Regions from separate parts of the Desulfosporosinus sp. SYSU MS00001 genome, predicted to be linked through region 1. Evidence: riboswitches for the same ligand, from Rfam matches in the RefSeq annotation. Region 1 holds a riboswitch; each other region holds the start of a gene.
What was found. Region 1 has a riboswitch for cyclic di-GMP ahead of ACPUYX_RS14605 (ATP-binding protein). Riboswitches for the same ligand answer to the same signal wherever they lie in the genome.

Region 2: linked by a shared signal. The riboswitch ahead of ACPUYX_RS03900 (methyl-accepting chemotaxis protein) and the one ahead of ACPUYX_RS14605 (ATP-binding protein) in region 1 are both predicted to bind cyclic di-GMP.
Region 3: linked by a shared signal. The riboswitch ahead of ACPUYX_RS10045 (helix-turn-helix domain-containing protein) and the one ahead of ACPUYX_RS14605 (ATP-binding protein) in region 1 are both predicted to bind cyclic di-GMP.
Region 4: linked by a shared signal. The riboswitch ahead of ACPUYX_RS11980 (alpha/beta fold hydrolase) and the one ahead of ACPUYX_RS14605 (ATP-binding protein) in region 1 are both predicted to bind cyclic di-GMP.

What each region holds. Positions count from the first base shown of each region.
Region 1 covers NZ_JBNFTW010000008.1:24,731-27,864, reverse strand. The annotation lists gene ACPUYX_RS14615 (class I SAM-dependent methyltransferase) at 57-863, shown strand; gene ACPUYX_RS14610 (winged helix-turn-helix transcriptional regulator) at 1,081-1,221, opposite strand; cyclic di-GMP riboswitch class II at 1,357-1,443, shown strand; gene ACPUYX_RS14605 (ATP-binding protein) at 1,786-3,015, shown strand; gene ACPUYX_RS14600 (1,4-dihydroxy-2-naphthoate polyprenyltransferase) at 2,992-3,134, opposite strand, start outside.
Region 2 covers NZ_JBNFTW010000002.1:107,952-111,085, reverse strand. The annotation lists gene ACPUYX_RS03910 (GntR family transcriptional regulator) at 1-488, opposite strand, end outside; gene ACPUYX_RS03905 (SHOCT domain-containing protein) at 768-1,130, opposite strand; cyclic di-GMP riboswitch class I at 1,483-1,566, shown strand; gene ACPUYX_RS03900 (methyl-accepting chemotaxis protein) at 1,772-3,134, shown strand, end outside.
Region 3 covers NZ_JBNFTW010000004.1:291,006-294,139, forward strand. The annotation lists gene ACPUYX_RS10035 (M48 family metallopeptidase) at 1-365, opposite strand, end outside; gene ACPUYX_RS10040 (MBL fold metallo-hydrolase) at 443-1,177, shown strand; cyclic di-GMP riboswitch class I at 1,457-1,547, shown strand; gene ACPUYX_RS10045 (helix-turn-helix domain-containing protein) at 1,557-1,889, shown strand; gene ACPUYX_RS10050 (MarR family winged helix-turn-helix transcriptional regulator) at 2,098-2,772, opposite strand.
Region 4 covers NZ_JBNFTW010000006.1:8,464-11,597, forward strand. The annotation lists gene ACPUYX_RS11980 (alpha/beta fold hydrolase) at 1-1,809, opposite strand, end outside; cyclic di-GMP riboswitch class I at 1,891-1,979, opposite strand; tRNA gene ACPUYX_RS11985 (tRNA-Lys) at 2,652-2,727, opposite strand; gene pepV (dipeptidase PepV) at 2,838-3,134, opposite strand, start outside.

The DNA.
Region 1 (3,134 bases):
CAAGTGAACTCATTCTGAAAGTATGTGATTTATCAACTTGGAAAGGAAGGCTTTAAATGCCAGAAAACGTAAAGCTTAATGCCGACAGGTTTTTGGGATTTGCTGATATTTATAATAACTCACGTCCCCAAAGTCCTGAAAAGGTAAAAGAAATTTTATTAAACTATTTAGGACGCAATCCATCGCTGGTTGTTGATTTGGGATGCGGCACAGGCCTCTCCACAGCAATCTGGAGCGATGTGAGTCGTCAGATTATAGGAATAGAGCCTAGTGTGGATATGCAAAGGATAGCTAAAGAGAAACTAGCTAATCTTAGCAATATTGAATTCATTTCTGCCTTTTCCAACGATACAGGATTGGAGAATAATTGTGCAGATATCATTACCTGTTCGCAGTCATTTCACTGGATGAACCCTCAACAAACATTGAAGGAAGTGTCGAGGCTGCTGACGATAGGCGGCGTTTTTGCAGTTTATGATTATGATTGGCCGCCGGTTTGTAACTGGGAAGCCGAGCTGGCATACAGCCTGCTCTTTGAAAAGGTTGCGGAAATTGAGTCTAACCATCCTAAGCTAAAAGATAGTTTTGTGAGATGGAACAAAGACAACCATCTTACGAACATAAAAAATAGTCAAGAATTTCGCTATGTAAGGGAGATCGTATTTTCGAATTCTGAAAACTGTACTGCTCAGAGATTAATTAAGCTTGCCTTAAGCCAAGGTGGATTACAAGCTATTCTCAAAGAAGATAAGGATAGGATTAATCCCTACTTAGTAAGGTTTCAGGAGAAAATATTAGAGATCTACAGTAATACTGAATTTAGTATTGACTTCTGTTATCGCCTGCGCATAGGCATTAAATAATCTAAACTATGTTTTAAGACTTTATGGTACATCAAAGGGAGCTTCTAGGTTATAGCATGACTTTTCTTGAGAAAGTAGTTACCATATTCCGAAGGCAAAGGTCTGTTTAAGAGTATTTATAAACGATAGCAGTAACTGCAGGACAAAAGGTGCTCTAGATGAGTTAAAATGTGTCCTGCAGTTTTTTATTTCTGGAATAATTAATATACTTTCTTCCCTACACTTCTAACTTTTCCAGAACTTCATTAAATTCACTTCTAATCTCGGTTAATGAATATTCTACTTTTGGGGGAACTTGATGATAGACCTTACGAAGAATAAGTCCGTTTTCTTCCAAAGTCCGCAACTGTCTGGTCAAGGTTGCCGTGCCTTGCAAATGCAGAAAACTTTTTCTAACATTAGATACAAATTGTGACAAATTATACAGTATATCTATGTTATACTACACATGAAAGAGTTTTTAACATAATTATTTCCTTTTTGCTAATTTAATATATAATTAGGAAGTTTTGAAGCATGTATTGGATAATTTGGGCGCTTTATACATGTGGAACGAGTAGCGCAACCGGCCTGGTTTTTAAGTAAACCAGGTTTTTTATTTGGGGAGGAATAATTTTGAAAGAATTAAGATTGTTTTTAATCCCGGGTTTTGTTGGCCGAAAAGGTCAAGATACAGGTTAATAGATATATAGTTTGGAACTAGCCCCAGTGAACTCGTTCAGCTAAAGCTGAACATCGGGGCTTCAGATACAATAATGTCCAGTGGACATTATTGCCGAGTCGCCTTTCCCAATAGGAATACTTAGCGGCGAAGGGGGACTCTACCCCAGCTGAAGTTAACGAAGGACCCACCCCCACTTGTAGGAGTGGGGGTCTTCAAAACTGGATAAAAATTGAGTCCTTTGATGTTGAGGGAGTAACTATGAAAGAAAGAAAATATGTGCTTATAGGATTAAGTATTGGATTCATTCTTTTTTTGTTTGACAGATGGCTAGATTCCCATAATCACTCTTTAAGAATTTCTTGGCTATGGATATTATTGGGCTGGTTTACCGGCAGCCTCTTTATACGGATACATAATGAGCAAAGGAAACGAGAAGAGGCAATAAAAGAAGATCGTCAACGTATGTTTGATTTATTTAACAGTCTTCCAGGAATAGTGATTGTTGTAGGAGAAACTTATGAAGTACACTTTGTTAATCGTAATTATCTTTTGGAATTTGGCGAAAGGAATGGTAAGTTTTGCTATAACATGCTCAAGAGGAATAGACCATGTGAGAACTGTAGAATAAAGGAAGCGTTCTTTACAGGGCAACCCATAAAAGATGAGGAAATTTTTTACAATAGTAAAATTTACGAGGTTAAAATCCAACCGTTTATGGATGTGAATGGAACAAGGCTTGTCATTAAAACCCTTTATGATATAACGGAGCGAAAAAAAGCTGAGCAGGAATTGACACGCTTACATCTAGAAATGGTCAATCTGGAACGTTTTAATTTAGTAGGCCAAATGGCAGCTGGAATAACCCATGAAATCAGGAATCCAATTACAACGGTACGGGGATTCCTCCAGCTGCTTGGCTCCAAACCAGAGTTTCAATTACAAGGAGATACCTTTATGCTCATGATCAATGAGCTTGATCGTGCAAACAAAATTATTTCGGATTTTCTCTCCCTTTCACGTCATTCTCCAAAAGAACAAGATCACCTAAATATCAATGAGATTTTAAGACACTTGTATCCTTTACTTGAAGCAGATTCTCTTTCTCAGGATAAACAAATAAAGTTTCTGCCCGGAGAAACGCCTAAGATCTTACTAAATCCGGATGAGATTTCGCAGCTAGTGCTTAATTTGTGTCGTAATGGTTTAGAGGCGATGCAAGCGGGGGGAACATTGTGTATGTCTACCTATGTCGAGAATAGTCAGGTGGTATTATGTATCGAGGATGAAGGGGGCGGCATTCCAATAGAATACTTAAATGATATTGGAACACCGTTTTTTACAACGAAAGAGAATGGAACAGGGTTAGGGTTAAGTACTTGTTACGATATTGCTAATCGTCATAACGCGACAATTAACTTCAAGAGTAATCCTAGAGGAACAGTGTTTTTTGTATGTTTCCCAATATTAGTGCCCAAAATGGCTAGTTAATATAGCCGAAATTTGCGTAATGTATAATCCTATACATAACAAAAGTCCAAACATTGTATTGGTTTGAGCTGTATCGCGAACTGCAGGCATCATTTGAGAGGGCTGATTTTTGCCGATAA
Region 2 (3,134 bases), on a different contig from region 1:
TGGGTACTCATTTGTTGGATTAGTGACCAAATACGACCCTTTCTGCACCCTTCGAAGATACACCTATGTAAAGCTTCATCAAGCTCAAAAAACTTCAGATAATTTTCTTCTTCTACACATAATTCCTGAAGGGTTATGTTAGACTGCAGTTCGAATAACTTATCTGCAGGAAATTCTTTAACCGCGAGATTTATGACTTCCTTCTCTATAGTTTCACGTAAGAAGAAGGATTCTTCTACATTCTCAACATCTAATAAAGAAACTCTTGTTCCTTTTTGAGGCAATATATCCAGCAGATATTCGCTTTCCAGCTGAATAAAAGCCTCTCGGACAGGAGTCCTGCTTACATTCAGCAATATGGAAATATCCTTTTCTGACAAGGCACTTCCTGGGGGAAGCCTTAAATTCATAATATTTTCTTTCAAACAACGATAGACATATTCACGTGTTGACTCGTGAGACAATCGTTCCGAGACGGCAATGTCCATACAGTACTCCAATCTTTTTGTACTAGTATACCAGTTTTTTGGTCCTACAGCCAACAGTGAATTACATCGGAAAGTTCCTAGCAAATTTAACCTCGTCTCCTACCCATTTAGGTTGGGGGATGAATTGCCGTATATCCGCAATAGTTGGTCGGCATGAATCCAGATATTTCGGCTTAAAAATTATAAAACCTATAAAAGCGATAAAGCCCAAGAAATATTCCAAATTTAGGAAATTCTTGGGCAGAAGACTTTATTTAACGTGCGAATTCCTGATTCTTCTTAACCTGTTTTCGTTTCAGACATGTAACCTAACGTCTTTTTCCTTGTCATATAATCCTCCATGTCAATTTCTCCGCGGGCATAGCGCTCATTCAGCAATTCAAGAGCTTTATCACTCTGTTTATTAACTGAAAGGAGAAATTCACCTAAGTGTTTAACAGTATAGAATATTAGCAGGAGAACAGCGATTGCGATAATAAAATGTAGCCCCATGTTAATTAAGGCGTAAACGTTTAAACCGCTACTTATTACATTGCTGCCGCCACTGTTGGGAACAGAGAAATTAGAACCAGGAGCATTGGGAATAGGCGTAATATGCCCCTGACTACTTCCAAAACTAAAGCCTCCACTGTAGGGATTCATGGTTCGACTCACCTCCTTTTTGTCCTAACGTTACTCTAAACCAGACATTTGGTATTTTCGTGACTAAAGTGTGATTGTTCTATAAAGGTTTTGCGTCTAAGAATATAAACGATGGACTTTTAACACCATTTTGAATGATGGTTCTGGTGTATGGACCTATCACTGCTGTTACATCACGGCAACATAAAGTACAGTCCCTGGTTAGTGGGCTGTACTTTATCTTTATTTTAATGGGCTTACTGTTTAATAAATTTTGATAAAGTCATTAAGATACTGTCAACATCAACATTCGAGAAATTAAAGGTAGTATTATAACTATACGAAAGAGTTCTGTACAAAAAAATTATGGGATGGACGATAAAGGCAAACTTGGCGAAAGCCAAGGACGCAAAGCTATGGGTCTTCCAGTTAAGCTGATGACTGCCAAGCTTCCGAAACGCTCATATCGCCATACCGCAAAGGTGTGGCGATTTTTATTTCCACCCTAAAATCCTAATAAAAGGAGGGCTCAAATCCTCAGCAACAGATGCTGCGCTTAAAGCGAATGATGAAAGAAAACGTATTAAGTAAACAACTAAAATGTGTTAGACGAGATAAGTCAACTAATTTTGCCAAATACCAATAATTTGGAGGCGCTATGTATGAGTTGGTTTAGAAATTGGGAAATTCGGAAAAAGATTTTAGCCTTGGTCGTAATCATGGTATTGTTCATCTGTGCAGTGGGTTTTGTTGGTTACCACTTTAGTTCCGTCGACAATTCTCAAATGGATGATATCTATGCAAATTACCTTCTGTCTGTTAAATACATAAATGATGCGCGAGCTTTGTCCAGGGCTGATGAATCAGATACCTTTCATTATTTTTTAGTCAAAGATAAAACCACTCAACAAAAGTTGCAAGACGAGATCATTTCTCTCTCTGATGACTTTGATAAAAGTTATGCTTCCTACTTGAAATTAGCTAATAACTCCTATGAAAAAGAAAAAGTATCGAAAATTAATCAGGAGTTAACCGCCTTTAGAACTGAACAGCAAAAAGCAATAGCGCTGGTCAAACAGGGAAATCCAACGGCTTATGAATATTTCGCTAATAACGCTCAAGCACATCTCGATACGATAAATACGACCCTGCAAGAACTTGCTGATTTCTGTGCCCAAAAAGCAGATACTATCTATACTCAAAATGACTCGACAAATATTGATGCCCAAAGAGTCATCATTGTTTTAACCCTCATCGCGGCTCTTTTGGGTCTTCTGATCAGTTATCTAATTTCTAATTTAATTACCATTAACCTTAAGAAAGTCTTAGCCGGGGTAGAACGAGTTTCAAATGGTGATTTGACAGTTGAAGATGTTATTGTCAAGGGAAACGATGAGTCAGGTAAGTTAGCCCAGAGTTTTAACCTTATGAAAAAACACCTCCTTGAACTAGTTAACCAGGTTAGTCATACCTCACAACAAGTAACTGCATCATCTGAAGAACTTAGTGCCATTATTGAAGAAAACACACAAGCTGCCAATCAGATCGCCTCATCCATGGAGCTTGTTGCCAACGAGACCGAAAAAGAGGCTATGGCTGTTGATGACGTAACTTCTTCTATTGAACAAATTTCTGCCAGCACCCAGGAAGTTGCGGCCAGCAGCAGTGAAATTGCCGACTCGATGACAAAAACATTGATGACAACTCAAGCCGGCCAAAAGGCTTTGGATGAAGTAACCTTCCAGATGACTAACATCAGTGACGGGACAAATATCATTCAAGAACGTATTGAAGGTCTTTCAATCAGCTCTAAAAAAATCAGCACCATCATTCAGTTTATAACTCAAATTTCGGAACAAACCAATTTACTAGCTTTAAACGCCGCAATTGAGGCAGCAAGAGCAGGAGAAAATGGCCGTGGATTTGCGGTGGTGGCTGAAGAAGTACGAAAACTTGCTGAGCAGTCACGAAAATCGACAACAGAAATCACTGCTCTTATTGAGCAAAATAATGAAAACATCGATT
Region 3 (3,134 bases), on a different contig from region 1:
AAAGGCAGGGAAATTAAAGTGCTTATAAGCCATATGGCCAGGATGGAAAGGAGGGAAACTACCCAATAATTTCGGCCGGGATTTCGGATGCGCTGAACGTAAAATTGCCCTCTGGCGCTAAAAAGCAGCCAGGTTAAAAAACCGATTTGGAAACATAAATGAACGATATAAACAATACGCGGGGTGTAATTGTATATTCTGGCCTTCTCTGCCAAAGCTAAAGAAAAATACTTGCTTATGGAAGGATCGATCGGCTTGGGAAAGAGTGCGGAAATGAAATAGAGAAGTGCAAAGACCACAGTTAAACTTAGAAGAAGGAACCAAGCCTGAGAAATACGGCGAAAGCTATTGTTAATCGTCATCATTCTTTATTACCACCTTGCAACGTTGCTTGTATGTTATTATTATAGATCCATTAGGATGACAATGGAGGTTGAGAGAATTGAAAATAGCAAACGGCGTTGAGGCCCTTGAACTGACAGTTAATCTGATGGGGCGTCAAACAACTATCTATCCAACACTATTTTGGGATAAAGACTCTGTAATTCTAGTAGATGCCGGTTTTCCGGGTTTAGAACCGCAAATTAAGGAGGCCATTGAAAAAACAGGGATTTCCTTTGAGCGCTTGAGCAAGGTTATCATAACTCATCAAGATATTGACCATATTGGCAGTTTACCGGAAATCTTGGCTTGTGCAAAGCAAAAGGTTGAAGTTTTAGCACATGAGAGTGAAAAACCTTACATTCAAGGTGATAAGCCCCTAATCAAAGCGGAAACTGCAAAACGATCGAAACTCTTTGACACGTTGCCGGAAGACCAACGGAAACGAATTCAAGCGGTATTTTCCAACCCGCCTAAAGCTATGGTCGATAGAACTATTGAAGATGGTGAAGAGCTCCCCTATTGCGGAGGAATTATGGTCATCCATTCACCGGGACATACTCCCGGTCATATCTGCTTATATCATAAGGCAAGTAAAACGTTAGTGACTGGAGATGCCTTAACTGCCGACGACGGCCTATTATCGGGACCGAATCCCTCAGCTACTTACGATTTGGATGAAGCTAATAAGTCAGTGAAGAAACTAGCTCAGTTTGATATGGATAATGTTATTTGCTATCATGGGGGCGTATTGACGAATGATGTACAAGAACAGATCTTACAGCTAGCTTTTTAAATTATGCTTAAGTAACAACAAAATTGGGCTCTACAGTCAACAAGAGTTGTTGATCCGCAGAGCCCAATTTTTTGTGTTGATCCCTAAGTAAAAATTTAAAGAGATATAGTAAAAAATATAGAAGAGAATATAGAAAAATATAGCAAAAATGTATTTAAAGTTATTGACAAATGTGTTAAAATACTTCACGAGAAGATTCTCGGAAATACGACATTCTGTAACTGCGTTTTACCAATATATATAAAATCTTCATTTATGTTACCTTATCTCGAAAAATGTTCTGAATAAGGGCAAAATATCTGAAAAGGTATGACGCAAAGCTATGGGTCTAAAGCAGGAAAGCCCCTGCCATGATTGCCAGGCTGCCGGAGGTTTAGATATGGATAATGTCTTCCTACAATTACGGAAGGCCCGAGAAGAAAAGGGAATAGAGTTAAAAGACGTAGAAGAAATTACTAAAATTCGAACGAAGTATTTGCAAGCTTTAGAAGAAGGGAACTTTGGAATCCTTCCTGGAGGAGTATACACAATAGGCTATTTGCGTTCTTATGCACGTTTTCTGGGACTGGATGCTGATAGCTTAGTACATACCTATCGAATGGGGGTAACTGAAACTGATTTGGAAACTAGGCTTGATGTTCCTCCTAAAAAAGAGACTGGCCTATTTTTTAGATTCTTGAAAGTAAATAGCTTGAGAGCTTTAAGACGATGAACTTAAAACGGTCTAGACCTGAAGCAAAAGTTTTCAAAACTGTAAATAACCAGCCCTCTTACCTATATTTAAGTAGGTAGAGGGCTGGTTTTTTTAGACCTGCATACCGAAACTTATCAGTAACTTATCAGTGTACAGCAGTAGATTTGCTGCAGCTAGAGTCCCTTTTCAAGGGATAATAGTCTAAATTGGGTCTCTTTACGATAATCTATTTCTCCTCAGAGCTATCTGGTTTATCCTCAGGCTTAGAATTTTGGCCAAACCCCCTGGCATCAAAAGGGGAACGACCTTCTTCGCTGCCGAAATGCTGAGCAAAGTGTCTGCCATGGAAGGGTGGATGACCGCCTCTCCGGTCACAATGAGGGCCAAAACCTCTGCCGTCAAAAGGCGGATGCCCACCATGTCCATGTTCAAGTCCATGCCAATGTGGTCCGGGTTCAATATTACCGAATTGTTGTTCTAAGTTATCAATAATACGACTCAGATAATCGCTGAGAGCAGATTGCTCCTCTTGATTTAGACAGCTAAACAAGGACTCAGTATCTTTCTGCTGCTCATTTTGGTCAGATACCGTTTTTCCTGTTTCCGTCAAGCGCACCTCCATAACACGGCGGTCAGTTTGGGAAGGGGTCCTGGTTATAAAACCGCTGCGCTCTAATTTTGCCAGCAATTCCCCCAAAGATTGGGAGCGGATGTCCAAGATATCGGAAAGCTCTTTCTGACTAATTTCCGGCTTTAACTTCAGTAGAGCCAGTACCCGCCCCTGGCCGCGATGAGAGTCTCCCATAGGACCATGGTGTCTGTGGTTGTGTTGATGATAGCGGTGAAGCAGCCATTCAAGGCGGACAAATTGATCAAATAAGTCTAGATCATTGTTATTCATAATTAACCCTCGCTTTCTAGCAGCAATTAATAATTAGTAAGGTACCTTATGAATTATATTATAAAGGTACCTTACTAATTTGTCAATTCATGATTTAGGTACTTTCTGCAATGAAGAAATAGTGCCTTTTGGATTTAAGGTTTTAAATAAGCATGATTTAAGTTCGATTCGCATTAATAAGGACCGTTGAAAATCTTATAATATTTTTCAAGTTATAGACGATATGTACGAACTTTTAGATGATCGTCCTCTAAAAGTATGAAAAAAGATCATACTGTATTTTCTGATTGTTTAGAGATATCCTTGAGGTAAATGAAGGATTCCTGATTTGGTAAGCGCGTTTTCATCAAACAGGATGTATA
Region 4 (3,134 bases), on a different contig from region 1:
ATTGCTGTCAGTTTTAGTTGGATCCGTACCTAAAACTGACACTTCATAGCCATCCGGTAGTCCATCATTGTCAGTATCCGGATTATTAGGATCAGAGGCGATTTTTTTCTCATAATCGTCAGGCAACCCATCATTATCGCTATCTGTCTGGCCTGCTGATACTATACCATCTATAACAAAACTACTAACCTCATTGGACTCTACTATTGAATTGTCATTTTTTATTGCCTGTAACTTATATTTATATACCCCTGAAGCATTCAATTGTATGTCTTTGTAAGAATTCTCAACAATATTACCGGCAATTGCTGAATAAGTGCTGCTATTTATTTTTCTTAAAACAGTATATTCCTTATAACAATCGACCTTATCCCAGCTTAGTAAAATGGATCCTCCTGATTCACTTATTGAAAGAAATGGGTTGTTTGAAGTTGGGGATGTGCTGCCTCCATAACCACCACTGCTAACACTTAATACTGTAATTTTTCTGGAAATTGTCTTCGTTACATCACCAATTTGGGCTTCAACAGTAACAGTATAGTCTCCAGCTGTATTTGGTAAAGTCCAAGTATTTGTTGCCCCACTCTTATTAGCTAATGTACCTCCAGTTGCAGACCAGGCAAATGTAACATCACTTTTGTTCGATTTAACTTCTAACGATACTTGTGTGCTCGGATTAAAATTTGATAGGGAGGATTGTGAATTATTTACCCAATTTAGAGTTAATGAATTACTATTAATATTTTTTAACGAATTGACTATATCATCCGAAACTACAGCTTTACCTCCCAGAATATAAACAGTACTAATATTATCTTTAATGGTGCATAAATAGTTTGATACATTGGAAGGTATATTTGTATCAACCAAAAGTAACGAACTGTTAGCCTGAGCTGCCATAACACCACCTGCTAAAGCATCAGGAAAATTAAGTCCTGTGGCTAAGAATAAGTGATTATTATCTGTTTTTAAACCTTGAGCTACAGCTATTGCTGTCTCGTATCGATCATTACCCCAATAACGAGTTGGATTCATATTGTATTCTTTCAAACTTTCTTCTAACCTTTCAGAGATAACCGCCTTTCCGCCAATTATATAAGTAGAAGTTACATTCAAATCTTGTAATGCTTTTAAAGTCTCTGTAGGTAATTCATTTGTTTCTGTTAGAAGGATGGGCACATCATTGTAAGCCGCCCAACTGGATACAGCTAAAGCATCTGGGAAATTTTCTCCGTAGGCTAATACTGCTTTTCCATTGCTGAAGCCTAGTTCCTGAGCTATTAATGACGCGGTGTCGTACCGATCTACTCCACCTAGTCTTTTCACATCACGACCTTTATCCTTTAATTCACTTTCTACCGTTTCGGGTATTACTACTGGCCCCCCTAAAATGTAAATCTTTTGAGGGTTAAGTCGGATAATTTCCGCCTCAGTATCCTTATTTAAACTAGTTCCATCTGTTAACAACAACGGCGCGTTGAGCTTATGCGCAAGAGGAACCCCTGCTAACGCATCTGGAAAATCATTTCCTCTTGCCAGTATTACTGTTCCTGATCCTTGAGGATACATTTGCTTTGATATTGCAATTGCTGTTTGATACCGATCATTGCCTGCTATCCTTTCAATTTTAGTTTCTTTTGTTACCGCTACATTCTTTCCATCATTTTGAACTTGATCTGCAAAAGCAGGCGAAATTGTCCACGGAATCATCAAAATGCACAAAACAACAGCGATAATTTGTTGAAAAGAACCATGAATCCCACCCTTTTTTTTAAATGTTTTACTCTTTTTTAGTACCATTCCTCTCATCCTTTCTTCTCTTGAATATCTCATTGTTTTGAGTTTTCTACTATCCAATTAATTTGAACGCAAAAAAATAAGACCGCCTAATTTAGCAGTCGAACTATCATAGCACCCAACAGTACCGTAGACTTCCAACTTTGCGTCCCAACTTTTCAGTTGGTTTGCCCAGGTTCACAGTTATTTAAATGTTCACAATTTACTCACAATCTAGGTATAACTATAATATTTAATAGCGAACATTGTCTACCATTTTTATCCAACATGTTTTTCTGAATAAATCCAATTTATTGAATTTTGAGCATGTTTCTGCACACTTTTTGTTTCTTTCGACTGCGAAATTTTTCAATTATATTAAATTAACCACAGGTCATAACTAAACCTCAAGGTATCCATTGTATGTAATCAGATCATAAAGAGCCGCGGTCAGTCCCTAAAGCATTTGAAAAAATAATTAATTTTAGGATAAATAACGCGATACGTTATTGGTTAACACCACTCCGCAAAGGTCGCGTTGGCACCAAAAACCGAAAAAGCCCCTCACAACGATTCGTAGATGATTCTGTCAATGTAGATCCCTTAAATCACAATATTGATATTCCGGTGCTTGCTCGCATTCAATTCCATGAGTGCCGACATAAAAGCCGCTCAAAAACTTGAATCTTTATTTCAACGCAAAAAGAGCATAAAAAGAACAGGCTTGAATGCCTGTTTTTCTTTCCTCCATAGGTATTGTTAAGTTTATTGGGGATTCTTTTGGTCATACGTCCCAAAATGTCCCCAAACGCCAGTTTAATACATTAACTGTATAAATCAAAAACCCGCAATTGCTTGCGGGAGTAAAGCCTATTTGGTGCGCCACCGCGGGATCGAACCGCGGACCTGCCGATTAAGAGTCGGATGCTCTACCAGCTGAGCTAGTGGCGCAATAACAACAATAATTAGTATACTCATGTTCCTAATGATAGTCAAGCTTTTTTTTAAAACTAGTTTTGTTTATCCCATACCTACCCTTTTCAATCCGCTTTCGCTTTATCTTAGCAATGCTCAGGGTCACTTGCGATATTTAAGATCGCCTGGGCATAAACTTTGGTCGTTAACAGCACGTTATTGATAGAAATATATTCATCAGCACAATGTATCACTTCAGGTTCACCTGGGAAAACAGGACCAAAAGCCACGCCCTGAGGGAGCGCTTTAGCATACGTTCCTCCGCCAATAGCAAAAGCGTATGGTTCGAGACCAGTTACATCTGCATAGGCTTTCAACAGTGATTTCACTAGTTCACTATCCTTGGGAACATGATGAGCTTTTTGATGGCTAAGAATTTCTAA